DNA from 2 places in the Paeniglutamicibacter sp. ZC-3 genome. Region 2 is predicted to be linked to the other one. Evidence: riboswitches for the same ligand, from Rfam matches in the RefSeq annotation. Region 2 holds a riboswitch; the other holds the start of a gene.
What was found. Region 2 has a riboswitch for S-adenosylmethionine ahead of OIU93_RS09455 (ABC transporter substrate-binding protein). Riboswitches for the same ligand answer to the same signal wherever they lie in the genome.
Positions count from the first base shown of each region.

Region 1: linked by a shared signal. The riboswitch ahead of OIU93_RS00715 (bifunctional o-acetylhomoserine/o-acetylserine sulfhydrylase) and the one ahead of OIU93_RS09455 (ABC transporter substrate-binding protein) in region 2 are both predicted to bind S-adenosylmethionine.

Region 1 is NZ_JAOYTG010000001.1:144,318-158,882, reverse strand. It holds gene OIU93_RS00730 (phosphotransferase family protein) at 1-543, opposite strand, end outside; gene OIU93_RS00725 (CPBP family intramembrane glutamic endopeptidase) at 662-1,420, shown strand; gene OIU93_RS00720 (VOC family protein) at 1,629-2,273, opposite strand; SAM riboswitch class IV at 2,439-2,554, shown strand; gene OIU93_RS00715 (bifunctional o-acetylhomoserine/o-acetylserine sulfhydrylase) at 2,629-3,972, shown strand; gene OIU93_RS00710 (homoserine O-acetyltransferase) at 3,975-5,147, shown strand; gene OIU93_RS00705 (SGNH/GDSL hydrolase family protein) at 5,288-6,148, opposite strand; gene OIU93_RS00700 (alpha/beta hydrolase) at 6,241-6,897, shown strand; gene OIU93_RS00695 (hypothetical protein) at 7,004-7,555, shown strand; gene OIU93_RS00690 (hypothetical protein) at 7,545-8,066, shown strand; gene OIU93_RS00685 (GntR family transcriptional regulator) at 8,063-8,413, shown strand; gene OIU93_RS00680 (RNA-binding S4 domain-containing protein) at 8,430-8,657, opposite strand; gene OIU93_RS00675 (DMT family transporter) at 8,802-9,782, shown strand; gene OIU93_RS00670 (DMT family transporter) at 9,779-10,768, shown strand; gene OIU93_RS00665 (carboxymuconolactone decarboxylase family protein) at 10,946-11,539, shown strand; gene OIU93_RS00660 (glycine--tRNA ligase) at 11,778-13,163, shown strand; gene OIU93_RS00655 (GNAT family N-acetyltransferase) at 13,168-14,085, shown strand; gene OIU93_RS00650 (GntR family transcriptional regulator) at 14,294-14,565, shown strand, end outside.
Region 2 is NZ_JAOYTG010000007.1:22,237-36,801, forward strand. It holds gene OIU93_RS09445 (acyl-CoA dehydrogenase family protein) at 1-636, shown strand, start outside; gene OIU93_RS09450 (LLM class flavin-dependent oxidoreductase) at 719-2,122, shown strand; SAM riboswitch class I at 2,499-2,593, shown strand; gene OIU93_RS09455 (ABC transporter substrate-binding protein) at 2,700-4,358, shown strand; gene OIU93_RS09460 (ABC transporter permease) at 4,365-5,324, shown strand; gene OIU93_RS09465 (ABC transporter permease) at 5,345-6,253, shown strand; gene OIU93_RS09470 (ABC transporter ATP-binding protein) at 6,267-7,904, shown strand; gene OIU93_RS09475 (acyl-CoA dehydrogenase family protein) at 7,952-9,187, shown strand; gene OIU93_RS09480 (NtaA/DmoA family FMN-dependent monooxygenase) at 9,188-10,606, shown strand; gene OIU93_RS09485 (CoA-binding protein) at 10,734-11,162, shown strand; gene OIU93_RS09490 (MmcQ/YjbR family DNA-binding protein) at 11,252-11,638, shown strand; gene OIU93_RS09495 (putative quinol monooxygenase) at 11,663-11,986, shown strand; gene OIU93_RS09500 (DUF1990 family protein) at 11,993-13,396, shown strand; gene OIU93_RS09505 (lipase family protein) at 13,430-14,565, opposite strand, start outside.

The DNA.
Region 1 (14,565 bases), on a different contig from region 2:
GTCCCCGTGCACCAGGGACGCCGGAACCGTTTCAAAGGCAGGGATGGTGTCCAGCACCCGCCGCGCGGCATCGACGAGGTCCGGGGGCAAGGCCTTCAAGGTAGCGTCGATCTTCTGCGCGGTCCATGGCCCCCGATAGGAAAACGGCGGTGCCAGCAGGTTGGCCAACGGGCGCACATCGACGGCAGCGAGTTCCTCGAGAACCGAGCGCAGGCGCACGACATCACCCGTGTGTGGCGGGTACGCGGCACCCGGGACGTAGCGCTGGATGACGGCGGAGAAATCCTTTTCGTGCCACACCTGGCTTAAGGCGGTGGGCAACTGGAAACTGAACGTGCCCGACAGCGCCTGAACCAGGTCCATCCGTCGTTGCATGTCCGCGGCGGCCCCGGCGGTGCGACTCATACGCATGACCGCCTGGTCGCGGGCCACCAGCACGAGGTGGAATTGTCCGCCCTCATCGACTCGTGCTGCCTTCCAATCCGGGCCCGGGAAAAGGGCGTTGGCCAGTTCGTATTCGTGGGGCAGCGCTTCTCGGGTCACACCAACCATCCTTGCAGGTCAACAGGTGTGTGGGTACACAGGATCAACACGTAGGATCGAACGCATGGGTTTGGAAGCGTCGGGAAACACCCGGTTCGGCGAAGTGTTGGGGAGATCGATGACTGACGCCGTTACGCGCCGTGGACTGAAGATCGAGCTGCTTATTGTTCTGGGTTTGTCCCTCGGCCGATCGGGTATCTACGCCATCGTGAACCTCATCGACAAGATGACTCGGGCGCCCCTGGGCTCACAGACGACGTCGCTGAACAACTCATTGAACCAACGCCAGTACTTCGACCTGACTTACCAGCTGCTGGACATCTTTTTTGCCCTGGTGCCGGTGATGCTGGTGTTCTACCTGCTCTGGCGGATTCCCGGAGGAAATCCGTTTGGCAGGCTTGGCTTTGACCTGGTGCGGCCGGTACGCGACCTGGGGTGGGGAATCGGGTTGTTCCTGGTCATGGGCATCGGAACCCTTGGCGTCTATGCGGTGGGCCGTGCGCTCGGCTTGACCACGATCATCGTGCCGGCAGCATTGGACGATTATTGGTGGACTGTCCCGATTCTGGTCTTCTCCGCGATCCGCCACGGCATCCTGGAAGAAGTGATCGTCGTCGGGTACCTCTTTGAGCGCCTCGGGCGACTGGGCTGGGGCAAATGGCACATCATTTGCGTCAGTGCCGTGCTTCGGGGCAGCTACCACCTGTACCAAGGCGTTGGCCCGTTCATCGGGAACGTCGCCATGGGTGTGGTGTTCGGCTACGTGTATTCCAGGAAAGGCAGGGTCATGCCGCTGGTTATCGCCCACGCGTTCCTGGACGTTGCGGGATTCGTCGGTTATGCGCTGGTGGGTACAGCAATCGGGTTGGGATCCTAAAGCACGGTTTGATCACTTTTCGCCGATGACTGCCGGTTTCCGGCCGGATCGATAGTCTCGAGGAAATCGGGCCCACCGGCATCCCTCGCGCCTCGCTTGGCGTGGCGCCGTAACCGTCGGCGGAGCAGACAAGGAATTAATCAATGTGGGGGTGTCCGGATCACCTCCGGACACCCCCACGTTGCTAGTGCTTCCCATGACTGCTTTGTTACAGCGTGATGGGACCCGTGGGAGTTTCAAACGTTACCGAAAGGATTCCCGGCGTCCCGTTCGGCGCTTGCCAATCGACAACAACGTCGCCAACGGGCAACTGCTCGGGTTGTCCGAGCCAGTCGGCGACCCGTTCGCTGGAGCCGGCGATGCAGATTGAGGAAATTTTCCCCACAGGATCCAGTGCCTTCGAGGGGTGCAGATCCTCGGTGCCCTCATCCCAGCGAAGCATGTAGGGAACCTGCGGGTCCGCAATCAGGCCGTTGATGCCGATCTGGCGCCAGGTCAGTTCCCGTCCATCGGGGAATTTCCGGTTTCCCGGCACCGAGCCGCGGCCCAGGCGTGCCTCGGCAGGAGCCAAGTCGTCAACAGCGACGCACCACCCCATCCAGCCACCTCCGAGTTCGGAGCGGGCGCGAACGGCCTGGCCAAACGGTGCCTTGTCAGACGACGGGTGGTTGAGTACTTCGACAACTTCCAGGTACTGGTTGTTCTTCAGCGGGAAGATGACATTGCGCGTACCAAAACGTGGATGCACACCGCCCTTTACTGATTCGAGTCCAAGAACCGCGCCGATCCTAGCGGCAGTTGCCGCTAGACCGTCGGGTCCACAAGCGTAAGTTACATGGTCGAGCCTCATCATGTGCCCATCATGGCACTTTGTGATCTGGCTCTCGACTTAGGTTGACCTAACTTGCGTTTCAGTTGGTCGTTTTAAACGTCTGCGGCTAGTGCGATTGCCGCCAACTTGTCACAATTTGAGATGTGGTTGCGAACATGTGAAGCCCTGGGCCAGACTTATTGACAAGGTCATGAGTTTCAGCAGAAAGCCCCGGCTTGCTGAACGGCAACCCTCCGCCGCGGTGGGGTGCCCCGGGTGAAGACCAGGCCCCACGTCAAAACGACGTGGGACAAGCGCGGGAATGCCCCCAGCCAAGACACGGCCACCGCCGGAGTCGGCTTCGGGCATACCCCCTAGAATCCTTGAAGGGGAAGATATGTCTAACAACTGGTCCTTTGAAACCCGCCAGATCCACGTGGGACAGGAGCCCGACTCCGCAACCGGTGCACGAGCACTGCCCATCTACCAGACGTCGTCATTCGTGTTTCCGAGCGCCGAAAGCGCCGCTGCACGTTTTGCCCTGGCCGAGCTCGAGCCGATCTACACGCGTATCGGAAATCCCACGCAGGACGCCGTTGAGCAGCGGATTGCCAGCCTCGAAGGTGGAGTTGGCGCACTGCTGTTGGCCTCAGGACAAGCTGCCACCACCTATTCGATCCTGAACCTTGCCGAGGCCGGAGACCACATCGTGGCCAGCCCGAGCCTCTACGGCGGAACCCAAAACCTGTTCAAGCACTCGCTGCGCAAGCTGGGCATCGAAGTCACCTTTGTTTCGGACCCGGATGACCTGGAAGGCTGGCGATCAGCCGTCCAACCCAACACCAAGGCGTTCTTCGGCGAAGTGGTTTCCAACCCGCGCCAGGACGTGCTGGACATCGAAGCCGTTTCCGCCATTGCGCATGAGGCAGGTGTGCCGCTGATCGTTGACAACACCTTGGCCACGCCGTTCCTGATCCGCCCGATCGAGTGGGGAGCCGACATCGTGGTCCATTCCGCCACCAAGTACCTCGGTGGACACGGAACGGCAATCGCCGGTGTCATTGTTGACTCGGGCAATTTCGACTTTGCCGCCGACCCGCAGAAATTCCCCGGCTTCAACACCCCCGACGAGTCGTACAACGGCCTGGTCTTCGCCCGGGACCTCGGCGTCAACGGTGCACTAGGCGCCAACCTTGCCTACGTCCTCAAGGCACGCGTGCAACTGTTGCGCGACCTCGGGTCGGCAGTTTCCCCGTTCAATGCATTCCTGATTGCCCAGGGGCTGGAAACGCTGTCGCTGCGCATGGAGCGCCACGTCTCCAATGCCGTGGAAGTTGCACAATGGCTGGAGACACAACCACAGGTGCAGCGCGTCCACTACGCGGGGATCGAATCCAGCGCGTGGTTCGAGCGCGGGCGCAAGTATGGACCCAAGGGCATTGGCGCCATTGTTTCGTTCGAGATTTCCGGCGGGAGCGAAGCGGGCCAGGGCTTTGGCGATGCGCTGACGCTGCACTCCCATGTCGCCAACCTGGGCGACGTGCGTTCGCTGGTTATCCACCCGGCGTCGACGACCCACGCGCAACTCACCGAGGAGGAGCAGGTTGCCGCAGGCGTGTCCCCGGGACTTGTCCGCTTGAGCGTCGGCATTGAGAATATTGCCGACATCATCGGCGACCTGAAGGTTGGCTTCGAATCAGTGGCCACCTCTGCCGATGTTGAATTTCAGGGTACCCGGTGAGTGTGGAGACAAACGTGGTCCTTTATGACGCAGAAACGGCAGCGGCGTTGGACTACGCCCCCGACGGCATCCTGCAGCACCTGAAAACCGGTTCCTATACGTTCGAGACCGGTGCGACGCTGCCGGAAATCGTACTGGGATACGAGACCTGGGGCACGTTGAATGCAGATGCCTCCAACGCCGTCCTCATCGCCCATGCACTGACAGGCGATAGCCATGTCGCCCGTGGAGCCTCGACGGAACCCGGCTGGTGGGACGGATTTGTGGGACCGGGCAAGACGGTGGACACCGATAAATATTTCGTGGTTGCAGCCAACATGGTCGGCGGTTGCTCCGGCAGCACCGGCCCGGCCAGCCTTGACCCGGACGGGGTCCCCTGGGGATCACGGTTCCCCTTCACGACCATCAAGGATTCGGTGCGGCTGGAGGCACGCCTGGCCGACGAGCTGGGTATCGCTGCGTGGCACACGGTGCTGGGTGGATCCATGGGCGGTGCCCGTGCCCTGGAGTGGGCCGTCGAATTCCCCGAACGCGTCAGGAACTGCGTGGTGGTGGCGGCTTCGGCCGAGTCCTCGGCCGAGCAGATCGCCTTCGCACAGGCGCAGACCGCCGCCATCAAGTTGGACCCGGAGTTCGCCGGCGGCGATTACTACGCCAACGAGCTCATTCCGTCGGCCGGGTTGGGGATTGCCCGGCGGATTGCCCACATCACCTACCGGACAGCGACGGAACTCGACGTTCGGTTCGGGCGGATGCCGCAGGGCGACGAACTGCCTGTCTCAAGTCCCGGTCTTGACCGCGGTCGATACCAGGTGGAAAGCTACCTGGACCACCAGGCAAGCAAGTTGGTGGGCCGCTTCGACGCCAACAGCTATTTGGTGCTGACCGAGGCCCTCATGAGCCATGACATTGCCAGGGGCCACGAGTCCATCGAGGCCGCCCTTGCGCGACTGGCAGAGGTAAATGTCCTGGTGGCTGCCGTGGATTCGGACCGCCTGTATTGGCCCGAGCAGTCTGAGCGACTTGCCGCGTTGCTGCCGAATCCCTGCAAGGTCCAGTACATCACCTCGCCGATTGGCCACGATGGCTTCCTCACCGACATCGAGCAACTTGGCGATGCCCTGGGCGAGCGCGTTTTCGTCCGGGAACCCGACATTCAGGCCGACGCCGGGTAGCTCAAGGGGCATGGTCCGGTTGGGAGATGCAAGTCAGGCTGTGCGCGGATCCTGGTCGGTAAGGGACTTCAGGCGCGCCTGCGAATTTTCATCTCGCAGGGTATGGCCGTGGCAACACGCGGACCCTGTCGCCGAGGGGCTCAGATCGCGGGACCGTTGCCGAGGGACGAGTTGGGCGGCTGCTCGGTAAAGGGAGTGGCGAGCGGTCGTTTCGGCAGGACGCCGTCACCGGAGGACTGGTGGCGGAGGCGGCGCAGTACCCATGGCGCCAGGTGCGTGCGCGCCCAAATCAGGTCGTCGCGGCGGGCATCGCGCCAGTTCTTGATCTCGGCCTCGGACGGTTCGAGCTGTTTCAGTTGGTGCGGGACGTTCAGTGCATCCAAGGCCATTGCCGCGATGGTGTGGTGGCCCAGAGGCGAGAAATGCAATCGGTCATCCGCCCACATGCGCGGTTGGTGCAACTCGCGCAGCGACCACATGTCCGCCACCACCGCATCGTAGCGGGCCGCGATCGTGCGTACGTTTTCGTTGTAGATGGCGACCTTGCCCCGGATTCCGCCCAATACGGGGGTGTCTCGGATATCGGGTCCGGTGAAAAGCAGGATCGTGGCATTAGAGGTGGCCAATACGCGCATGAGCGCGTCGAGCTTGTCGGCGATGGCATCAGGGTCGCCGCCCGGGCGAATCACGTCGTTGCCGCCGGCGCACAGGCTGATGAGGTCCGGCTTCAGCTCCAGTGCGGGCCCCGCCTGCTCGTCAAAGATCTGGGTGATGAGTCGTCCCCGAATGGCCAGGTTGGCATAGGCAAAATCATTGACACCCTCGCTGAGCTGTTCGGCAACCCGGTCGGCCCAGCCGCGGTAGTTCCCGGGGCTGCGGGGGTCGTCATCTCCAACGCCTTCCGTGAAGGAATCCCCCAGGGCGACATAGCGACTCCACGGATGCCTTCCGGTGCTCGGTGGGGTCGAAGCTGCGGAAGGTGTTTCAATCACGTTGTTCACGAAGATCTTCTTATCAAAGAATACGTAAGTTACCTAAGCGTAGCTTTCTTGGTGGATCGCCGAATGCTGCTTTCTTCTGCTTGACTGGTCTGGTGAGCGAAACAAGTTGGAACCCCACTGTCATTTGGTCCCGTCCGGAATCCGAACGCGCCGGCACCCCGCTGCTGGTGCTTTTGCACGGCTACCTCTCCAATGAAGAGGACCTCATGGGGTTGGCCCCCATGTTGCCCGAGGAATTCACCATTGTCTCGGTTCGGGCCCCGCAGTCCTTGGGTCCTGGATACACCTGGTTCCCGCTGATGCAGGACCTGGATTATTCGTTTGATGCCGTCAAGAACTCCATTGCCGACCTGTGGTCCTGGCTTGATCCGGTCAGCAAGCAGCATTCATCGGTGAGCCTACTGGGATTCTCCATGGGCATGGCCGTGGCCACGTCCCTGCTACGGCACCAACCCGATGCGATCTCCACGGTCATCGGCCTTTCCGGTTTTGCGGTGCCGGAAGAGGGGTCGGGTTTCTTCCAGGACGAGAAGCTCAAGGAAATGCGGAAGCCGGTGTTCTGGGGAAGGGACCAGGCCGATCCAGTCATCACGCAGGACAAGATCGAATACACCCATGCCTGGGCGACTAGTGACGTCCACGTCACCAAGGTGCTTTATACCAACATGTTCCACTCGGTGAACGCGCAGGAAATGTCCCATGTGCACGAGTTCCTGAGCCATGTCGTGCTTAAGGGTGCAAAAATCTAGGTTTTTTGTACCTTCCCATTGACACAAGAAGCGGCCACCTGTTTGTATTAATTTATTGATACAAGCGGGTGGCTGTTTGGCTCCCGGTCCAACAACGGGAGCCACCATGGTCAACGGATTCGCCCTACTGCTGCTCCTTGGCTTCTCGGTCGGCATCGTCCTGCTGGTCAGACGAAACATCGTCACCCAGAAACGCTCCGACTTGCTGTCACTTGCTGCCTCCGGCACCTTCGTCGAACGGGCCAACGCAGGCAGGGTGCTGCGGAGCCTGCGGGCACGCACCGCCGCGGCACTGGCGGTGATGGCCTTGGGCGGCGCCGTGGCGTTGGTCCTTCACGCGGAATACCCTGGTGCGGCCGGGCTGCCCCTTGCCGCCGCCCCCGCATGCATGTGGATCCTGGCCTCCTTGGTCTTCGTGGCCTGGCGCCTCCCGCACGAGTTCTCGGACATCTCCCCGGAATCGTCGCTGCACACCAGCGCCGAACTGACGCCGCGCTCGACTGGAAATGTTCGGCCCGGCATGGGGGATCGTGATGCCGGCTGTGCTGCTCGGGGCATCGGCCGCGGGTCTCATCCTTGCAGGGATCCTGTCGGGACCGGACGAGCGGGGGCGCTTCCGCAACCTCCCGTATGTATCGGCCGGCGGCGTGGAACTTGACCAAAACATGGTCGAGACCCAAGTCCAGCTGGGAGCCGGATCGATTGGGCCCTTTCCGGGGTGGTACTACGGACTCCCGGTGCTGGCGCTGCTGCTGTTGGGAGCCGGGCTGGGCCTGTGGGCACTGAGTTCCAATGCCCGTCGCCCGCGGATGCGCGGGCTGCGACTGCGTGCCTTCGACGATGCGGTGTGGACCAATGTCGGCTACGTCATCAGCACGGGCTTCAGCGCGATGCTCTGCTTCCAGGTCGCGCCCTTGCTGCTGTTCGCGGCCTCGGCCCTGCACGGATCCGGAATGAACGCGCCCTACGTCGTGGGCCAGGTCCTCGACGAAGGCCGCGTGCCCGGCATGACTGCGGATCCATTGCTGAGCGCGCTGGCGCTGGCCATGGCTGTGGTCGCGTTGTTGCTGCTGATTGTTGGCGCCGTCCTGCTGGTGCGGTTGCTGGGGTGGGTGGGGGCTACTGTGCGCCCGCTGCGGTTCCCCGCGACGGCCGGGGCCATTGCATGATCACTCTGGACGCATCGCATCCCAGCGGACCCGCCGAACAGGTCCGTGCGCAAATAGCGGCGCTGATCCAGTCGGGGGAGCTGGATGCGGACGAACGGTTGCCGTCGGTGCGCCAGTTGGCCGGCGACCTGCGGGTTGCCGCCGGAACCGTGGCCAAGGCCTATAAGGAACTGGAGGCTGCAGGACTGGTGCGCACTGGACGCGCCAACGGTACTCGCGTGAATCCCGGCCAGCTGCTCGATGCACCGGCCTTGAGGGAAGTTCGGCGTCTTGTGGCAGCCGCGCGCAATGCGGGCATGAGTTTGGATGATGTGCTGGGAATCGTGGCGGTTACCTGGAACGCATGATTCCGGTGGACTATTGCTAGGCGGACTCCACGCGGACGGACTCGCCGTTGACGGTTACGGTGTCGCCATTGCGGATCTGGGCGCCGCGGCGCGTCTCGATTTCGCCGTTGACCTTCACCAAGCCATCCTCGATCAGCTGCTTGGCGTGTAATCCGTCGTCGGCCAACGATGCCAGTTTCAGCAGTTGACCCAGTCGAATCGACTCGTCGCGGATTTGGATGGGGAATGTTTCGGAATTTGCCATGTATCCATCATGGCGCATCGTTCGACCGCATATGCACGAGGAGAGGGTGGCAGGCGGGTTTTGTGGTGTTGGCGACATAATGGCGCTGTCTTGGGGGCTTCGCAGTAGGTTGCACTAGTAGGAAACCCGTCCCCAAGGAGATCAGTGGCACGCCCCGAATCGCAAGCACATGCAGTCCCCTTGGCGCTGGCCGCGTCGGCCGGGATGCTGATGCCCCTGCAGGCCTTGATCACTTCCGAGGGCGCAGGGTTCCTCGGCGGGTACCTTTCAGCGGCTCTTCTCAGCGCGCTCACATCCCTGGCCTGCCTCTTGGTGGCGAGCGTGGCGATTCCCGGGGCCCGTGCGGGGTGGAGGAAATTCGGTTCCGTGTGGCGCGACCGCACCATCCCGAGGTGGTTCCTGCTGGCCGGACTGGTCGGCTCGTATTACATGGTTGCCCAGGCCATGAGCGTGGGCAGCATCGGCTTGGCCCTCTTCGCCGTCGCGGTTGTCGGAGCCAGGACACTGTCGAGCATCGTCATCGACATGATCGGGTTCAGCCCGGCCGGGAAGCAGCCGGTGACCCGCATCCGACTCCTTGGCGCGGGGCTCTTGGTCATTGGCGCGGTGATTGCCGCCTGGGGTACGGGAGCGCAGGCGGCCGAATCGCCCCAGGCTCTTATTGCCCTGGCCGTAGCTGCGGGGGCAGGACTCTTGGTCAGCTTCCAGCAATCCATGAACGGCCGTGCCGGGAAGGCCTATGGCTCCACCACCACCGCGACGGCAGTCAACTACTTGGCAGCCGCTGCCGGGTTGCTGGTGGCCATGGCACTCGCGGCCGTGCTGCGGATTGAATCCTTCGGATTCTCCCACGCGCCGCTGTGGTGGATGTACTTTGCCGGGCCGCTGGGCATCCTCTTCGTTGTCACGGGTGTCACCCTGGTTCCCCGGCTCGGTGCCCTGCTTTTGGGCATGGGGCTGGTGACGGGGCAATTGGTCGGTTCCCTCGTCATGGACCTGGTCATATCGCCCGAATTGGTTGGCGCCAACGAAATCGTCGGAACCCTGGTCACGCTGCTGGCGGTCCTGGTGGCCTCGTGGCAACCCAACGGGCGACCACGCTGGAAGGCACGGAAGTCATCATGATTTCATCCCCGGCTCACGCACCGCGCAAGGAACGCTCCCTGGCGCCGCTCTATGTGGCGACCGCCGTGGTGGCCGGGTTGGCGATGCCAATCCAGAGCCGCATCAACGGCGCCCTGGGACTCCGGCTGGGGGATCCGGTGGCCGCCTCGCTGGTCAGCTTCACCACCGGACTCATCGTGCTGGCCATCGCCTCGCTGCTGTTGCCCGGTGCGCGCGCCGGGGCCATGGCGATCCCGCGCGCGCTGCGGGAGAAACGCTTCCCCCTCTGGTACCTGGCCGCCGGCTGTGTCGGCGCGTTCGTGGTGATCTCCCAGACGCTGACGGTGCCGCTGCTGGGCGTCGCCCTGTTCACCGTCTCCATCGTCACGGGCCAGACCCTGGGATCCCTGCTGGTTGACGGCATTGGCTTCGGGCCCGGCGGGCGGCGGCGCATCAGCACGCTCCGCGCGCTCGGTGCCGGATTGACCATTGCCGGAGTCATCTGGGCCGTGAGCCCCCGGATGGGGTCTGCCGCGTCCATCGCCGCCCTGCTGCTGCCGATGGCCATACCGCTGGTGGTCGGCTTCCTTATGGGGTTCCAGTCCGCGGCCAACGGCGTCCAGGCGCAGGCCTACGGCACACCGGTGGCGGCAACGCTGGTGAACTTCTTCGTCGGCGGGCTCATGCTGGCGCTCCTGCTGCTGGTGCGCCTGCCGCTGGTCGGGCTCCCGGAGTCCCTGCCCACCCAGTGGTGGTACTACCTCGGCGGCCCGCTGGGATGCGTGTTCATCGGGCTTTCCGCGTTCCTGGTCAAGCACCTGGGCGTGCTGCTGACCGGACTGGGCATGATCTGCGGTCAACTCGTGGGATCGCTGCTCATCGACGTTCTCGTTCCCGCGCCCGGAGCCGTGATCAACGGCGCGACGATCGCCGGGACGCTGTTGACGCTTGCAGCCGTCGCGCTGGCCTCGATCCCCTTTGGCAGAATGCTCCGGGCGCGGAAATAACCGCACCCGCCGTCACCCTGGCGGCGAGGGACCCGACAGGGGATGCCCGGAAACTTGGGGCATCGGCCCCATGTGCCTGCGGGCCGGACTGTTCTAGGATCGCGCCAACAGGGAAAACGGAACGGGCATGGAAGCGCGGCCGAATCCCCGTCGACGGGAACCGGGAGGCGCCACGCCATGAGTATTCTTCACACCGCCGGCGAGGACGAGGCGCAGGGCGCCGTCGCCGCTGCGTATGCCGCCGATCGCTCCGCCCTGGGGTACGTCCCCAGCCACACCAAGGTCCTGGCCATTAATCCCGAGGCCTTCGAGGCATGGAAAGCCCTGCAGGGGTCGATCGCGAAATCCATGGGCATGCGCCGCTACGAACTGGTGACCCTGGCCGCGGCGCTGGGCATCGGATCCCGGCATTGCCGGCTGGCCCACGGAAACAAGTCACTGAAGTACTTCGATGAGCAGGAACTGCTGCGCATCTCCAGGGACTACCGCACCGCCGGCCTGGAGGACGCCGAGGTCGCCATGATGGACTTCGCCGTGAAGCTGAGTACCGATTCGGCCGCCATGGGGGAAGCCGACAGCCGGCGACTGCGCGATCTCGGCTTCTCCGACCGGGAAATCGTTGACATCACGCTGGCGGCGGCGGCCCGGAACTACCTCAGCCGGATCCTGCAGGCCCTGGACGTGGACGTCGACGTGCCGCCGACACTCAGCAAGGAAATGCGCGGCGCCCTGCTGGACCCGCTGGATACCCGACTGCCTGTTGCCGACTGATTCTTCCCCCCGACGGGGACCTCGATGTCGGGGAAGCCGCGGCGGTGATTCGCTATGTGCACCCCGCGGCCGAAAGGGTCCCGGACCTCATCCGGTGCGGGAGTGCGGGGGTGGCCCGCATCATGGGCCGTCGGCCACCGGGACGCTCGAACTTCGCAACCCAAACACGTTAGGCTGGGCGAGTATGTTTTCGCCCAACGGACCGCAACCAGCGGCCTCGTGAACCATTGGAGTTGTTATGGCGCCTCAGTCCAAGCTCGATCAAGTCATCTCCCTCGCCAAACGGCGCGGCTTCGTCTTCCAGGCCGGTGAAATCTACGGCGGATCCCGCTCCGCATGGGACTACGGACCCCTGGGCACCGAACTGAAGGAAAACATCAAGCGCGAATGGTGGCAGACCTTTGTGCGCGGGCGCGAGGACATGGTGGGCCTGGATTCCTCCATCATCCTGCCCAAGGCCGTGTGGGAAGCCTCCGGCCACGTCGCCACCTTCACCGACCCGCTGGTCGAGTGCACCTCCTGCCACAAGCGCCACCGCGAGGACCACCTCATCGAGGCCTTCGTGGCCAAGAAGAAGCGCCAGCCGGTCGACGGCATGAGCGAAATCGCCTGCCCCGATTGCGGCACCAAGGGCCAGTTCACCGAACCCCAGCTCTTCTCCGGCCTGGTCAAGACGTTCCTGGGCCCGGTCGACTCGGCCGCCGGCATGCACTTTATGCGCCCGGAAACCGCGCAGGGCATCTTCGTGAACTTCAACAACGTGCTCACCGCCAGCCGCAAGAAGCCGCCGTTCGGCATCGGCCAGATCGGCAAGGCCTTCCGCAACGAGATCACGCCCGGAAACTTCATCTTCCGCACCCGCGAGTTCGAGCAGATGGAAATCGAGTTCTTCACCGCACCCGAGGACGCCCCGGCCTTCTTCGACAAGTGGGTCGAGGACTGCTGGGCCTGGTTCCTGGATTTGGGCATCAACGAGGAGAACCTGCGCCGCTTCGACGTTCCCGAGGACGAGCGCGCCCACTACTCGGCCGGCACCATCGACTTCGAGTACCGCTTCGGCTTCCAGGGTTCGGAATGGGGCGAGCTCATGGGTGTCGCCAACCGCACCGACTACGACCTGACCAGCCATTCCAAGGGCTCGGGCACCGAGCTGAGCTACTTCAACCAGGCCACCGGCGAACGCTACACCCCGTACGTGATCGAGCCGTCCTTCGGCCTGACCCGTTCGATGATGGCCTTCCTGGTCGACGCCTACGTCGAGGACGAGGCCCCGAACGCCAAGGGCGGGGTGGACAAGCGCACCGTGCTCAAGCTCGACCCGCGCCTGGCCCCGGTCAAGGCCGCCGTGCTGCCGCTCTCGCGCAACGAGGACCTGTCCCCGAAGGCCAAGGCGCTGGCCGCCGAGCTGCGCAAGACCTGGAACATCGACTTCGACGACGCGGGTGCCATTGGCCGCCGCTACCGCCGCCAGGATGAGATCGGCACCCCGTTCTGCATCACGGTGGACTTCGACACCCTCGAGGACCAGGCCGTGACCATCCGCGACCGCGACACCATGACCCAGGAACGCGTCGCCCTGGACAAGGTGCGCACCTACCTGTCCGAGCGCCTCAACGGAGCCTAGGACCATGTCGACACTCCAATTCCGGCCTTGGCGTGACGGGGACGACCTGGCGCTGCTGGAGATCTTCGGCGACCCGGCATCCCCGCATGCCCACCAGGACCGGACCATGTTCCGGGCCGATTCCGACGCGCCCTTCAGCCGGGCGCTGGTGGCCACCGACGAAGGGATCGCGGTCGCGGCGGGCGTGGTCTTCGCCTCGACGCTGCACCCGACGCGCCTGTGGCTCTACGTCGAGGTGGCGCGCGAACACCGGCGCACCGGGGTGGGCACCGAGCTGGTGGCGCGCTTGCGCGCCCTGCTGCCGCCGGGGCACCCGGCCGAGCTCAAAGCCCGCTACACCCGGACCGCCGGGACCGACGCCGTGGCTGCGGCCGGGTTCTGCGCGTCGCTGGGCATGAAGGAAATCCAGGTCGCCCGCGACGTGGTCGTCGAGCCCGGCGGGTTGAAGTTGCCGTTGTTCGAGGACGACGGGCTGACCCTGGACGACATCGCCACCGGCAGCGTCGAGCTGACCCAGCTCGTCGTCAAGTTCTACAACGCGACCCATCACTGGGACCCGGCAAACATGACGCTGGGCAGTGCGCAGAAGATGCTGCTGGACGACGCGACCGGCGCCCAGGGCGTGATCGTGTTCCGCGACAAGCCCAAGGCCAAGGGCGGGAAAATCCTCACCTTTGCCATCAGCTACACCCCGGCGCGCGCCGATGCGCCCGCGGACGTGTTGCTGGGCTGGAACCCGGAGCTGGGCCTGGACGAGTCCGCGGAGCCGATCCGCGGGATGCTCGCCATGCTGGCGCACCAGTACCCGGTGAAGCTGGAGGTCGACGGTTCGATGGTGGTGCTCTCCTCGCTGGTTGACGCGCTGGTCCGAGCCGACCATGCAACGGTCACCGCAACCACGCACATCGTGGCGACCGCGTAGCTCCACCGCAGCAACGTCGATGGCGTCGGATGCGTCCCCTTGAGGGGGGGAGCATCCGGCGCCATTGTCACGTTCGGGAGAAGTTTGGTTGCATCTTGTGTCAGGACCTTGACACAAGACGCAGCCCCCCTGTTGTATTGTCCCAGTGGTACAAGTGGACGGGGGGTTGCCCGTCCCGGATGCTTGGGGTGAAAGGTGGGGAACAGACATGGCGATTGCACATGAAGGCCGTGGTTCCCTCGAACCCGCGATTTCGCCGTCGGCTGGTCAACTGGGTATCGGCACAGTTGCCGTTGACCCGGCCAGCCCCACGGGGCCGGCCGAACAAGTCCGCAGCCAACTCACCGCGTTGATTCAAAGTGGTGTGCTGCCTGCCAACGCGAAGCTGCCCACCGTGCGCCAGCTCGCGGGGGACCTGCGTTTGGCCGCCGGCACGGTGGCCAAGGCCTACAAGGAATTGGAATCAGCGGGGTTGGTCCG
Region 2 (14,565 bases):
TTCGGGCAGCAACTCACCGGCACCGGCTCGACCACGTTCGAGAACGTCCCGGTGGACACGATCCTGCCCGACGAACAGCAGGTCAACGACCCGGAATCCGCCATCTTCCAGCTGGTGCTCCTGGGGGTCCAAGCCGGAATCACGCGCGCGGTTCTCAATGACGTGCGCTCGTCGGTCCAGGCCCGCACTCGAAGCTTCAGCACCGGAACGGGCGTTCCGGTGCGCGAGGAACCCCAGGTGCTCCAATTGGTCGGCGAGATCTCGGGCACCGCGTTCGCCGTCGACTCCATCGTCCTGGCCGCCGTGGCGGAGATCGAGATCGCGCTTGCCGATGCCTCGCTGAGCCCGGCAGAGCGGTTTGCGGTGTGTGAACTCGCCGCGGATCGGGCGCAAGCCGTGGTCCAGCCGCTGGTTCTCTCGGCGGCGACCAAGCTTTTTGACGGACTGGGCGCCTCGGCAACCGCCAAGGGCTGCAACCTGGACCGGCACTGGCGCAACGCGCGCACCGTTGCCACCCACAACCCGGCGATCTACAAGGCGCGCATCATCGGCGACTACGAGGTCAATGGAACGGCACCCCAGCAGCTCAACGCCATCGGCGACGTGGGTGCAATACCGGCAACCGGCCTCCCCTAAAACCGCCAACCGCCACCGAACCAATGACTTGATCCGCGCACCATCGGATCCGCAAACTCCCACCACCTCGCGAAGGACAAACATGAGCCAGACACCCGCCCCCCGCCACATCCGTTTCAACGCCTTCGACATGAACTGCGTGGGGCACCAGTCCCCGGGTCTGTGGAAGCACCCCAAGGACCAGTCCGCCCGCTATAAGGACCTGTCCTACTGGACCGACCTGGCCAAGACCCTGGAAAAGGGCAAGTTCGACGGCATCTTCATCGCCGACGTGCTGGGCACCTACGACGTCTTCGGCGGCTCCAACGAGGTACCGCTGCGCGCCGGCACCCAGGTCCCGGTCAACGACCCCTTCATGCTGGTTTCGGCCATGGCCTCGGTGACCGAGAACCTCGGCTTCGGCGTCACCGCCGGGACGTCCTACGAGCACCCCTACCCCTTCGCCCGCCGCCTGGCGACCCTCGACCACCTGACCAAGGGCCGCGTCGGGTGGAATGTCGTGACCGGCTACCTGCCCTCCGCCGCACGGAACATGGGCCAGGAGGACCAGCTCGAGCACGACGAGCGCTACAACCAGGCCGACGAGTACATGGAGGTCATCTACAAGTTGCTCGAGGGCTCCTGGGAAGAGGACGCGGTGGTGCGCGACGTTGAGCGCGGCATCTTCACCGATCCGACCAAGGTCCATGAGATCAACCACGAGGGCAAGTACTTCAAGGTCCCGGGCATTGCCATCACCGAACCCAGCCCGCAGCGCACCCCCGTGGTGTTCCAGGCCGGCGCCTCGCCGCGCGGACTGAAGTTCGCCTCGGAGAACGCCGAGGCGGTCTTCGTGACCTCCCCGACCAAGGAAATGCTCAAGGCCACCGTCACCAAGATCCGCGACGCCGCCGAGGCCGCGGGCCGCGGCCGTTACGACGTGCGCATCTACGCCATGCAGACGATCATCACGGATGTGGACTCGGCGGCAGCGCAGGCCAAGTTCGAGGACTACAAGTCCTACGCCGACATCGACGGGGCCCTCGCCCTGATCTCCGGCTGGATGGGCGTGGACATGTCCACCTACGGCCCGGACGACGTCATTGGCGCCAACGTGAAGTCCAACGCGATCCAGTCGACCGTCACGACCTTCCAAAAGGCCAGCGGAGACGACGGGAACCCGTGGACCATCCGCCAGCTGGCCGAATGGGTGGGCGTTGGCGGGTTCGGACCGATCACCGTCGGCTCGCCGACCGAGGTTGCCGACAAGCTCATCGAGTGGGTCGAAGACACCGACGTGGACGGGTTCAACCTGGCCTATGCCATCACCCCGGGAACCTTTGAGGACATCGTGGAGTTCATCGTTCCGGAGCTGCAGGCCCGCGGTGCCTACCCGACCGAATACGTCGAGGGCACGCTGCGCAACAAGCTCTTCGGCAAGGGAGACCGCGTCCAGGACTCCCACCGCGCGGCCAACTACCGGTTCGCCAACGCCGAGGTCAAGTAGCATGGCCTAGTTTCCTCAGGGATTTCGGGCGGTGGCGCACCTTTTGGGTGCGTCGCCGCCCGAGGCATTTAAGGGGCAGTGCAGGTTCAGCCGGACGGCAACCTGAAGCCCGGGCAGGGAATCGGTCGACAATTGGCCCAGTCGTTGGGTTTCGGAGCACGAACTTGGGGGCATTATCAATATGACGAACGCGTGAAGCAAGGCCAGGATCCTTGGGGTGTCACATTCAGTCTTATGACGTTCCGTGAAGTGAAAGCGGCACCGGGGACGCCCTCTGCGTCGATTTGTTTCATGGCAAGCCCCATTCTGTTGGTTCCATCGAAGATTCTGCGACACACTGGAATTGTTCGAGGATGGAAAACACCACCACGGACGCACACCATCCAGAGCGGCTGAGAGACCTGGCTCGTTGACGCCGCAGCAACCACTCCCGTCACGGGGATCCGGTGCTACCGCCAGGACCGATGGAGATAGCCAAAATCTGCGCGGTCCGCCGAATACCGTCATGCCTGAGGCAGATGTTCGACTGATTAGCCATGTTGCGGCGTTCCTCGGGTGAACCGAGAAGGAATGAATCATGGGCAACACCACACCACCAGCGAAGCGTCGCCTTCCCACCGGCATTGGCGTCAAGATCCTGGCCGCGCTTTCCGTGGCCACCCTGGCCCTGAGCGCATGCGGATCGGGAGACCAGACAGCGGGAAACGCCGCCGGGCCACCAAACAACGGGCCCGTCCAGGGCGGAACCTTCGTGTACGCCGAAGTGGCGCCGATCAACAACTGGCAGACCCAAGCCGCACGCTTCTACGAGAAGTCCAATGTGCTCAATAGCGTGCTCGACCGCCTGACATACTTCGACACGGAATCGGGAAAGCTTGTGGGCTGGATTGCCTCCGAGTTCACCGCCAACAAGAACCAGACCGAGTTCACCTTCACCATTCGTGATGGCGTCAGCTTCTCGGATGGCACGCCACTCGATGCCAAGGCCGTCAAGGAAAACCTTGACGCCCTCGGCAAGGGCGTCAAGAGCGCACAGGTGGCACCGAACGTCGACTTCGCCGCATACAAGTCCGCCGAAGTCGTGGGAAAGAACCAGGTCAAGGTCACGCTTAAGACCCCCGACGCGAACTTCCTGCGTGCCACGTCATCCGTAACGGCCGGTCTGGTTTCACCGTCCACGCTGAAACTGGACAATGCCGGGCAGTCGGCCATCGCCAGGATCGTCGGTTCGGGCCCCTTCGTCTTCGAATCCGAGAAGACCGACGAAGAGGTTACCTTCGCCAAGCGCGCTGATTACAAATGGGCGCCCGAGACAGCGGCAAACCAGGGCGCAGCCTACCTGGACAAGCTCGTGGTGAAGTACCTGCCCGAGGTGGCGCACCGGGCCGGCGCCGTGCAAACCGGACAGGTCGACCTGGTCCGCGGCCTTCAGCCCGTGGACGAGCAGACACTCCAAGGCAGCGGCGACCAGGTGCTGCCGGCCAAGGGCGTGGACCTGACCACCAATATGGCGGCGGTCCGCATCGGTAGCGGCAAGCTCGCGGACACCAAGGTGCGCCAGGCGCTTCAGGTCGGCATCGACCGCCAGTCCATCAAGGACACGGTGCTCTCGGACAGCTACGTCATTGCCGATTCGGTGCTGAACCATGCTGCCCCCGGGTTCATCGACCTCTCCGCGGATTTGGCCTACAACCCGGAAAAGTCGAAGGCCCTGCTCGATGAAGCGGGCTGGGTTGTCGGAGCCGATGGAGTGCGTGAAAAGGGCGGCAAGAAGTTGGAGATCACTGTGACCAGTTCCAACAACTCCGTGGTCATCAAGCCGGCCTTCGAGCTCATCGAGCAGCAATGGCGGGAAATCGGCGTCAAGCTGGTCAACCGTGCCGCAGACAACACGTTCCTGACCACGGCAATGATTGATCCCAACATCGAGTTCTTTGGGACGCGCCAGTTTGCCTACGGCGGTTTGGGCCCGGTCTTTGGCCCGGAGAACAACACCCAGACGTTGAACGCCGACAGCGAGCTCAACGCGCTGTTCGCCAAGGAACGTGCCGCCACCAGCGAGGCGGAGCACAAGGAACTGGTCGCCGAGGAACAGCGCCAGCTGGTCAGCGAAAAGGCCTTGTCCCTGGTCCTGTGGGACGAGGTCCAGGTCTACGGCGGCATCGCCGACGCCCACGTCGAATTCACCTCCGGCACCGCCCCGATTTTCCAGGGCGCCTGGAAGACCGGGGAGTAGCCAACCATGGCCGCATACATCGCGCGACGCATCGGACAGGCCTTACTGGTCATTTGGCTTGCCTACACCCTGGTCTTCCTGGCCGTGCAGCTGCTCCCGAATGACCCGGTGACGATTTTCCTGTCGGCGGATGCTGCGGCCAACCCGGAAACCATAGCGGCCATGAAGGCGCAATACGGATACGACCAACCGCTGTTGGTGCAGTATTTCAGCCAACTGGCCGGTTTGTTCCGGGGTGATTTCGGATATTCGCTGGCCTCGGGCCAGCCTGTTGCAGAACGAATCGGCGCCGTGGCAGGTTCCACCTTGGTGCTGGCTTCCAGTGCCTTCGTGACTGCAGTGGTGTTTGCGGTTCTGTTGGTCGCTTCGACCACGTTGGCTCGGCGGACGTGGTTGAAGCGGCTGATCACCAACCTGCCGCCGCTCTTCGCGGCCGTCCCGGTGTTTTGGCTGGGACTGGTGCTCCTGCAGGTCCTGTCCATCCAACTCGGAATCATGTCACTCTTCCCGGACGGCTCGTTTGCCTCGATCGCCGTCCCGGTCCTGGTCCTGGCCATCCACGTTTCCGCGCCGATCGCCCAGGTGCTACTCAAGAGCGTGGACAACGTCTACGCCCAGCCGTTTGTGGACGTGTTGCGTGCCAAGGGTGCCTCGCCGTCGTGGATCTTCTTTCGCCACACCCTGAAGAACGCCGCCGCACCCGCCATGACCATCAGCGGGATCACGGTGGGAACGTTGCTGGCCGGATCGGTCATCACCGAGACGGTGTTCGCCCGGTCCGGTTTGGGCCAGGTGGTGCTGCAGGCAGTCACCGCGCAGGATGTGGCCCTGGTCCAAGGACTGGTGCTGATCACCGCCACGGCGTTTGTACTCGTGAACCTCGTGGTTGACCTGCTTTACCCGCTATTGGATCCGCGGATCCTCAAGAGTGGAACGCACGGGGCACCGCGCGCACTCGTGGCCTAGGAACGAACGGAGAGGAACCCATGAGCATCAAGCTAGAGGAACCGTTGACTCAGGTTGCCGTGCAGGAGCCCGCCCTCGCCGGGGCGCTTGCGGCGGGGCAGGCAGTGCCCTCGCCCCGGACAAGGAAGGGGGCGCTCGGTTCGCCGGTGTTCTGGCTGACCTGCGCCCCGCTGATCATGGTGCTGGGGTGGGCGTTGTTTCCCGCGCTGTTCAGCGGACTCGACCCCATCAGCGGCGTCCCGGCTGAGAAATTCCAGGCGCCCGGGGCCGACCACTGGTTTGGCACCGATCACTTGGGCCGCGACGTGTTTGCCCGGGTGGTTCACGGCACCAGCCAAACGCTGTTGACCGCGGGCTTGGCCGTGACGATCGGCCTCGTGGCAGGAACCGGGTTGGGGCTGCTCGCGGCAACCGCCGGTCGGGCAGCCGATGCCGTCACCATGCGCCTGATCGATGTCTTGCTCGCCGTCCCGGGATTCCTGGTTTCGTTGATCATCGTCACGGCATTCGCCCCAGGCCCGATTTCCCTGGGAATCGGCGTGGGCATTGCCTCGATCGCGTCGTTTGCGCGCGTGGTGCGATCCGAGGTTTTGCGCGTCCGCAGCCTGGACTATGTGGAAGCCGCCTTCATGAACGGCGGCACGTATTGGTCGGTCGTTTTCAAGCACATCCTGCCCAACTCCTGCGGCCCTGTCCTGGCGCTCCTGGCGGTGGACCTCGGCGTGGCGATCCTGGCCATCTCGGGCCTGGGCTTCCTGGGCTTCGGATCCCCGCCGCCGACCCCCGAGTGGGGTTTGCTCATCGCCGAGGGACGCCAGTACCTCGCCTCGGCCTGGTGGCTCACGACCCTTCCCGGTGCGGTTATCGTCGCCGTTGTCATCCTGCTCGCGGGCCTCGGCCGCCAGCTCCACAAGATCTTCCGTTTCTAGCCAGGAGAACAGCATGAGCACCATCGACTCGGCATCCGCATTGCTGGATATCCGTGGGCTGAGCATCACCTACGGCCAAGGCGACGAAGCAGTCGTCGCCGCAGAGCACATCGACCTCGCACTCAAGCCCGGGGAAATCGTTGCCCTGGTCGGCGAGTCGGGGTCGGGCAAGTCCACCCTCTCCAAGGCCATCATCGGCCTGCTTCCCGAATCCGCAAGGATCCTGGACGGCAGCATCGACCTGGCCGGCGGGAACCTCCTCGACATGCCGGCCAAGGAGCTGGAATCAATCCGCGGCCGACGCATCGGCATGGTCCCGCAGGATCCCGGGGCTTCTCTGGACCCGGTGAAGACTGTGGGCTCCCAGATCTCGGAGGTCTTCCGCCTGCACCCGCAGGGTCGCAAGCGCTCCAAGGCGCAGCTGCGCGCCGAAGTCATCCGGCTGCTGGAACTGGTCGGGATCGACACCCCGGAACAGCGCATCGGCCAGTACCCGCACGAGCTTTCGGGCGGGTTGAAGCAGCGGGTGCTCATTGCCATCGCCTTCGCGTTGGAGCCCGAGCTGCTGATTGCCGACGAGCCCACCTCCGCCCTGGACGTCACGGTCCAGCAGACGGTCCTGGAGGTCTTCACCAAGCTGGCGCGCGAGCTTGGAACCGCTGTCATCTTCGTGACCCACGACCTCGCCGTGGCCACGGACATCGCCGACCGCATCGTGGTCATGCAGCACGGCAGGATCCGCGAGGACCGTCCGGTGCCTGAGATCCTGCGGGCGCCCGAAGACCCCTACACCCGGATGCTGCTGACCGAGGCCACCGCCTCGGGCGACGCATTACGAACCACCGGCGATGCACCCGGCATCGAGGTCCCGGCCATTGAGGTGGCGGGGCTGGGCAAGATCTTCGGCAGCGGGAAAACCGAACGCGCGGCCGTGGACGAGGTCTCGTTCGCGGTGCGCCCCGGCACGACCTTCTCCCTGGTGGGTGAGTCCGGGTCCGGAAAATCCACGACCGCGCGGATGATCATGAGGTTGTTGCAGCCCACGGCCGGAACCGTGAAGATCCACGGGCAGGACGTCACCCAGGTGCGCGGGGCCGCCAAGCGCGAACTCTGGCGCAGCCTGCAGCTGGTGTACCAAAACCCGGATTCGGCCCTTGACCCGCGTTACTCGGTGTCCCGGATCATCAGCGAGCCGCTTGAAAACTATAGGGTCGGCAGCAAGACCGAGCGCAAGATCCGGGTGGCCGAGCTGCTGGACGCGGTCAACCTGCCCAGCCGCATGGCCTCATTGGGTGCCAAGGAACTCTCCGGCGGACAGCGCCAACGCGTGGCCATTGCCCGGGCGCTGGCCCTGGGCGCCAAGACGCTGGTGTTGGACGAGGCCCTTTCCGCGCTCGACGTCCTGACCCAGGCACAGATCCTGGCGCTCCTGGAGGACCTTCAAGTCAACCAGGGCCTGTCCTACCTCTTTATTTCCCACGACCTGCACGTGGTCGAACGCATTTCCCACGATGTGGGAGTCATGCGCCAAGGCCGGCTGGTAGAGGTCGGGGCTGCAGCACAGGTCCTGAAGAATCCCGCCAGCGACTACACCAGGCTCCTGCTGGATTCGAACCCCGGGGCGCTGCTGCGCGAGATGGCAACGAATTAGGCCGTGGACAACAATTTCTTGAAACTCATGGATACAAAGGAAGACAAATGAGCGCAACGTACGTGAAGGAACGAACAGAAGAAGCCCGCTACGCGGAGCTGAGCGCGCGCTTTGTCCCGGTTTTTGAGCGCATCGCTGAAGGCACCGTGGACCGCGAAAAAAACCATGTGCTTCCCTTCGAGCCCGTGAAATGGCTCAAGGAAGCGGGCTTCACCACGCTGCGGGTGCCGGCAGCCCACGGAGGGGAACCCGTCAGCCATGAACATCTTTTCCGGCTGATCGTGGAACTTTCCGCGGCCGACTCCAACGTCGGGCACCTGTTGCGCTCGCACTTCTCCTTCGTTGAAACCATTGCCCTGCAGCCCGAGGAATTCCGGCTCCGTTGGTTCCCGCGGGTGCTTGCCGGCGAGATCTTCGGCAATGCGGCCACCGAAAAGGGCGGCAATGCCCTGGGCACGACCAACACCAAGCTCCGCGAGGAAAACGGCCAGTGGTTGCTCAACGGGGAAAAGTACTACACGACCGGGTCGATCTTCGCCGACTGGGTCGTGGTGATGGCCAGCACCGAGGGCGTCGAGGGCCGCCAGTACGCCATCGTGCGCGCCGACGATCCCCGGGTCCGGATCATTGACGATTGGGATGGCTTCGGCCAGCCCCTCACGGGAACCGGCACCGCGATCTTTGACGATGTCGTGGTCGAATTCGACGACATCATCCAGCGCAAGGTTTCCTCCACGCTCGAGCCCGCCTTCTTCCAGCTCGCACTGCTCAGCGTGCTGGCAGGCATCGGCCGCGCCGCGCTCACGGACGCCGCCGTCCTGGTGCGCGAGCGCACCAGGACCTTCAACACGGGTTCCGGGGACCTGTTCCGCAACGACCCGCTGATCCAGGAAAAGGTCGGACGCATCGCAGCGGCCGTCTACGCGGCGGACTCGATCGTTTTCGCCGCCGCCCGCGACCTTGACGCCGCGGTCGACGCCTCGCTGGGCCTGGATCCGACGGCTGCCTTCATCCGCGCGGAAATCGCCGTGCAGCAGGCGCACGTGAGCGTCCCGAAGCTGGTGCTGGATGCAACCAGCGAACTGTTCGACGTCACCGGCGCTTCCTCCGTGTCGCGCGGCAAGTCCCTGGACCGGCACTGGCGCAACGCCCGCACCGTCGCGACCCACAACCCGGTGGCCTTCAAGGCCCGTTCGGTGGGCGACTACTACATCAACGGCACCATTCCCACCGGATTGCACTCGATCGGTGAAGCCACGGACACGAAATCGGAGAGCAAGTAAATGGGTACTTTTGCCGCACGTCCGCGCCTGCTGCTGAGCGCATTCCTGATGAACACCTCCAGCCACATCCTCGGTGGCCAATGGCGCCACCCCGAGGCCCAGCAGCACCGCTTCAACGAACTCTCGCTGTGGGTCGACCTGGCAAAGCAACTTGAGGACGCCAAGTTCGACAACCTGTTCTTTGCAGACGTCGTGGGTCTTTACGGCAACCACGAGGGAGGCTGGGCTTCCCACGTGCGCAAGGGAATGCAGGTGCCCTCGCACGACCCGCTCGTGCTGCTCTCGGCGCTCGCGGCCACCACCAGCGACATCGGGTTGGCAATGACCAGCTCGGTCGTCCAGTCCGAGCCCTACCAACTGGCCCGCCAACTCTCCACGCTTGACCACCTCTCCAACGGCCGGGTTGCGTGGAACATCGTGACCAGCGTGCTGGAGAACTCGCACCGCAACTTCGGTGCCGCCGGCCTGGCCGCCCACGACGACCGCTACGACTGGGCCGAGGAATACGTCGAGGCAACGTATAAGTTGTGGGAGGGCTCCTGGGAGGACGATGCTGTGCTGGCCGACAAGGAATCAGGCATTTTTGCCGACCCGGCCAAGGTCAATAAGATCCACCACCGCGGAGCCCGCTACTCCATCGAGGGCCCGCACCTGGCCATCCCGAGCCAGCAGCGCACACCGTTCCTGTTCCAGGCGGGCAGCTCCGCGCGCGGCCGCCGGTTCGCCGCCGAACATGCCGAGGCAACGTTCCTCTTTGCGCCGCACCCCGAGTACGTCGCCAAGCAGGTGGGCAAGATCCGCGAGCTTGAAGCAGCCGCCGGACGTGCCAAGGGAGACGTCAAGGTTTTCGCCGGATTGTCATTCGTCGTGGGGAGCACCGAGGCAGAAGCCAAGGCCAAGGAAGCGGAATACGACGAGTATCTGGACCTGGATGCGATCATCGCCCACATCGGCGGCGGCATCGGGATCGACCTGGGTGGGCTGGACCTGGACACGCCGCTTGGAGACGTTCAGACGGAAGGTGCCCGGGGCGTCCTCGAGGCGGCCATCGCATCGGTACCGGGAGGAAAGCCAACCATTGGCGATCTGGCCCGTTACCGTGCCAAGGCCCAGCAGATCGTGGGAACCCCCGAGCAGATCGTTGACGAGATCGAACGCTGGCAGGACGCCGGCATGGACGGACTCAACATCATGAACCAGATCCTGCCGGGTTCATACACGGACTTCATCGACGGAATCCTGCCCGAGTTGCGCGCCCGCGGGCTGGCCCAGACCGGATACGCCCCGGGAACCTTGCGCGAAAAGGTCTTTGGGCGTGGTGCCCGGCTCGAAGCCACCCACCCGGCAGCCAAATTCCGTGGTGCCTTCAGCGAATACTCCGCCGCCAACACCGAAGAGTCGTTGACAGGGGCGCTCTAGATGGGCGGCACGTCAGCTTCAGCGTAGCCAGGGAGTCGGAAGGGACAATGGATCTTCCGGCTCCCTGGCCGTTTAGGAGCCAAAGGAGCTGGTGCGGGCCCCGTACTGGCGCGGTAGCGTTAGGAGCATGAGCAATGAACAAGGCCAGCGGCACGTCAATGACCCGGCAGTGATTCGTAGACTTCTGCAAACCCCGGCGCGGTGGGCCGTGGTCGGACTGACCAACAACCCGAGTCGTGTGGCTCCTGGAGTCTCGCGATTTCTGCAGGATCAGCTGGACATGGAAATCATTCCGGTGTCCCTGAGCGGCGAAAGCGTTCTGGGCAACGTTGGGTACAAGCGACTGGGCGAAATCCCGGGGCACATCAACGTTGTGAACTGTTTCGTGAACTCGCAAAAGGTCGGCGACATTGTTGACCAAGCCATCGCCGTGGGTGCCGATGCCGTGTGGTTGCAACTAGGCGTCATCGACGAAGCCGCCGCCAGGCGCGCCAAGGAAGCCGGCTTGGAAGTCGTTATGGACACCTGTCCGAAGATTGAGTACCCCTACCTGTAGTTCCACACGATCCAACCCACGCCTGCCACGGCGGGGAACCACCGGGGGAGGCGGGCAATTTCCTGCCCACCGGGCTTAGGATTGGCAACGTGGAATACGAATCATGGCGCGGGATGCTGCTGTCGATGCCCGGCGCTTTCGAGGACTTCCCCTTCGGTGAGGACGCGGCGGTGTTCAAGGTTGCCGGGAAGCAGGGCGGCCGCGCCAAGATGTTCGGGCTGCTGATGCACCGCGGCGGGCAGCTGAACTTGAACCTCAAGTGCGATCCCGCGCTCGCCGAGCAGCTGCGGGCCGCCAACGAGCAGATCACCCCCGGCTACCACATGAACAAAAAGCACTGGAACACCGTGGTGCCGGGGCTGGATGAGGAAACCATGCTGGCGATGATCGAGGATTCCTACGATCTGGTTGTCGCCTCGCTGCCCGCCGCCGAACGCGCGGCGCTGGGCTGGAAGGGCCTCGTAGAGCGCGGATGATCCGGAATCGGTAGGCTGGATGGCATGTACTTCATCGTCGTAAAATTCCAGACCAAGCCCGACTACACCGCCCAATTCATGGACCTGGTGACCCCGTTCACCGAAGCCACCCGCAAGGAGCCCGGGAACCTCTGGTTCGACTGGTCCCGCAGCGTCGAAGACCCCAGCGAGTTCGTGCTTGTTGAAGCGTTCCTGGACGACGATGCCGCTGGCAAGCACGTGAACTCCGAGCACTTCAAGGCGGGTCTGGAAGCCATGCGCCCGGCCCTGGTGGCCACCCCGAAGATCATCTCACGCAAGGTAGAGGGCGATTCCTGGGGCGAAATGGGCGAATTGCAGATCGGCTAGACCGAGATGTTCGAGCCACTTCGGCGCAAGCTGCAGCAGACCTTTTCCGCCCAGGAACACTACGATCCGGTGTGGGAACGCGAGCTGGACCGCGGGGATGATGCGGGGTACTTCCCGCACGACTCCGCGGTTTGGGTGGTGCACGGCGGGATGAGCCCGATCGCCGCTGGCATCCGGGCACTGCTGACCCAGGCCCTCCACCCGGGGGCGCTCGCCGGGGTGGCCGAGCACTCGAACTACCAATCGGATCCGCTGGCCAGGCTTGCAGGCACGATCCGCTGGATCTTCACCCTCACTCACGGCGACACCGCAGCTGCCGACGCGGCCTGCGCTTGGGTGGCCCGCCGCCACGAAGCCGTCACCGGGAGCTACCTCGCCGGCACCGGGGAAGAACGCGAGTATGCGGCCAACGACCCGGGGCTCGCAACCTGGGTGCACCTGGCCTTCGCCGACGCGTTCCTGCGCAGCCACGAGATCTTTTCCGGACCCGTCCCGCAGGGTGCCGACGCCTATGTTCGCGAATGGGCCAAGGCGGGCGAACTCATGGGAGTGCCCAACCCTCCGCGCAGCGATGCCGAACTCCGCGAAGCCATCGCCGGCTACGAGGCCCGCGGCGAACTGGCCGGCGGTCCCCGGGTCGCCGAGGTCGTCTCGTTCCTGAAAAACCCGCCGTTGGACCCCGCCGTGTTGCCCGGCTACAAGATGCTCTTTGCCGCGGTTGTCGCCACCCTGCCTGAAAACCACCGGCGGATGCTGGGGCTTCGGCGACCTGCCCTGGCCGGGATTCCCCTGCCCGCCCGCCTCGGCGGAAAGGCGGCGCTCGCAATGGCGGGCCTCGCGCTGGATAAGCAGCGGCCGACGGAACTGGCCGCACGCCGCAGGCTTTTCCGCCTCGGAGTGCTCAACGACCTGGACTACCCCGAGGCTGGAATCACCGACGCCGTCCCGGCACCCGCCGGCTTCCGGACGCTTCACGTGCGCGAGCGCGTGGGGCAGGGCGAAGCGGCCTTCGAGGCGTTGGCCTCGGGGATCATGTCCTGGAAGCTGCACGAGGGTGCGGGACTGCGCGTGCGCGCCGACACTCCGATGGTCCAATTGGCCAGTCGCGTCCGGCTCGGAATCGGCCTGGGAGCCGCACGCATCGAGGCTCCCTGCCGCGTTGTTCGGCTGATCGAGTCCGCCACTCGGCGCGGTTTCGCCTATGGCACGCTGGCCGGGCACCCGGAGACCGGCGAGGAATCCTTCGCCGCCGTGCTGGAGCCCGACGGCGCGGTGTACCTGGAGCTCAAGGCCGTCTCGCGGCCTTCGCCGGGGATCTACCGCTTGGGCTCCCCGGTGACCGCGGCCGCCCAGTCAATGGTCACGGACCGCTACGTGGCGGCAGCCCAGAGGCTTGCCGGCGGAAACTGAGCAAGCCGGCCCGGGTTTCGGGCGGTCGGCCCGCTACGGGCAGGTGTCCACCGGTTCCCGGCCCTGAAGCCTGTCATTGGCCCACGCGACCAGGTCACGGATCAACGGGGAGTCGTCCTGCACCAGCGGCATGTGGTCAAGTCCCTGATACTCGCGATACTCCATCTCCTGCCCCGCCGCGCAGCGCGCGGCAACCCAGTTGCGCTGCATCCCCGGTTTCACCAGCTGGTCGGCCAGCCCCTGGCCCACGAAGAGCGGGTAGCCGATGTCCATCGCCACCGAGTTTTCCCTCAGCTTCGCGCCCAGCGGTCCGTGCAGCGCCGAGGCGGGAAGCACCGCGTCGAAGAGCTGCGTGCCGCCAACGATTGCCGAGAGCGCGTCGCGGCCGCCAAAGCAGAGTTCGCCGATGCGTTCGACCGCTCCGGCGTAGCCGGGTGTCAGCAAGGAACCGACGCCGAGCGCGGGGAAAAGCTCCTCCCAGGAGGCAGCAATGTAGGAGGACACGACCTTGCCCGCCGCGTCGTCCTTCACCCCCAGCGCCAAATCCTCCAGGTTGCTGGCCGGGGCCAGTGCCGCGACACCCAGCACCCCGATCTCCGGGGCATAGTCCCGCGCGATGGCTGCGCTGAACAGGGCACCGTGCCCGCCCTGGGAATGTCCCCAGATCACGGCGTCCCCGCGCAGCGCGATCCCCTCGAGCCGGCGGGCGGCCCGGTGCGCATCGAGCACGTTGCGCCCCTCGGCCTCGCCCACCAGGTACGGGTGCGGGCCGGCGGTGCCCAGCCCCACGTAGTCGGTCATCACCCCGGCCCAGCCCTGGGACACCAGCTCGCGCAGTGCCGCGGCGGGACCGTCCTCGAATGGCTGCGGCGAGAGGGAAGGGGCGCAGCGCGGGACTATGCCCTTGGTCCCGTGCGCCATCGAAACCACCGGCAGCGGCGCCTCGCCGCGGTCCCGCGGCACCACCACCGAGCCGGAGGCGACGGCCGGCGACCCGTCCGGGTTCGTCGTCGTATACAGGATGCGCCACGCCTCGGCGTTGGCAGGGACCCCGGAACCCAGCACCTCGGCGCGCAGCAGCCTGCCGGGTTCGGAGGGGACGTCGGTGGGCGGGGTGTAGAACGCATCGGGCACCAGCCTCGGGTCCCCGGCATGGATGAACGCGGTCA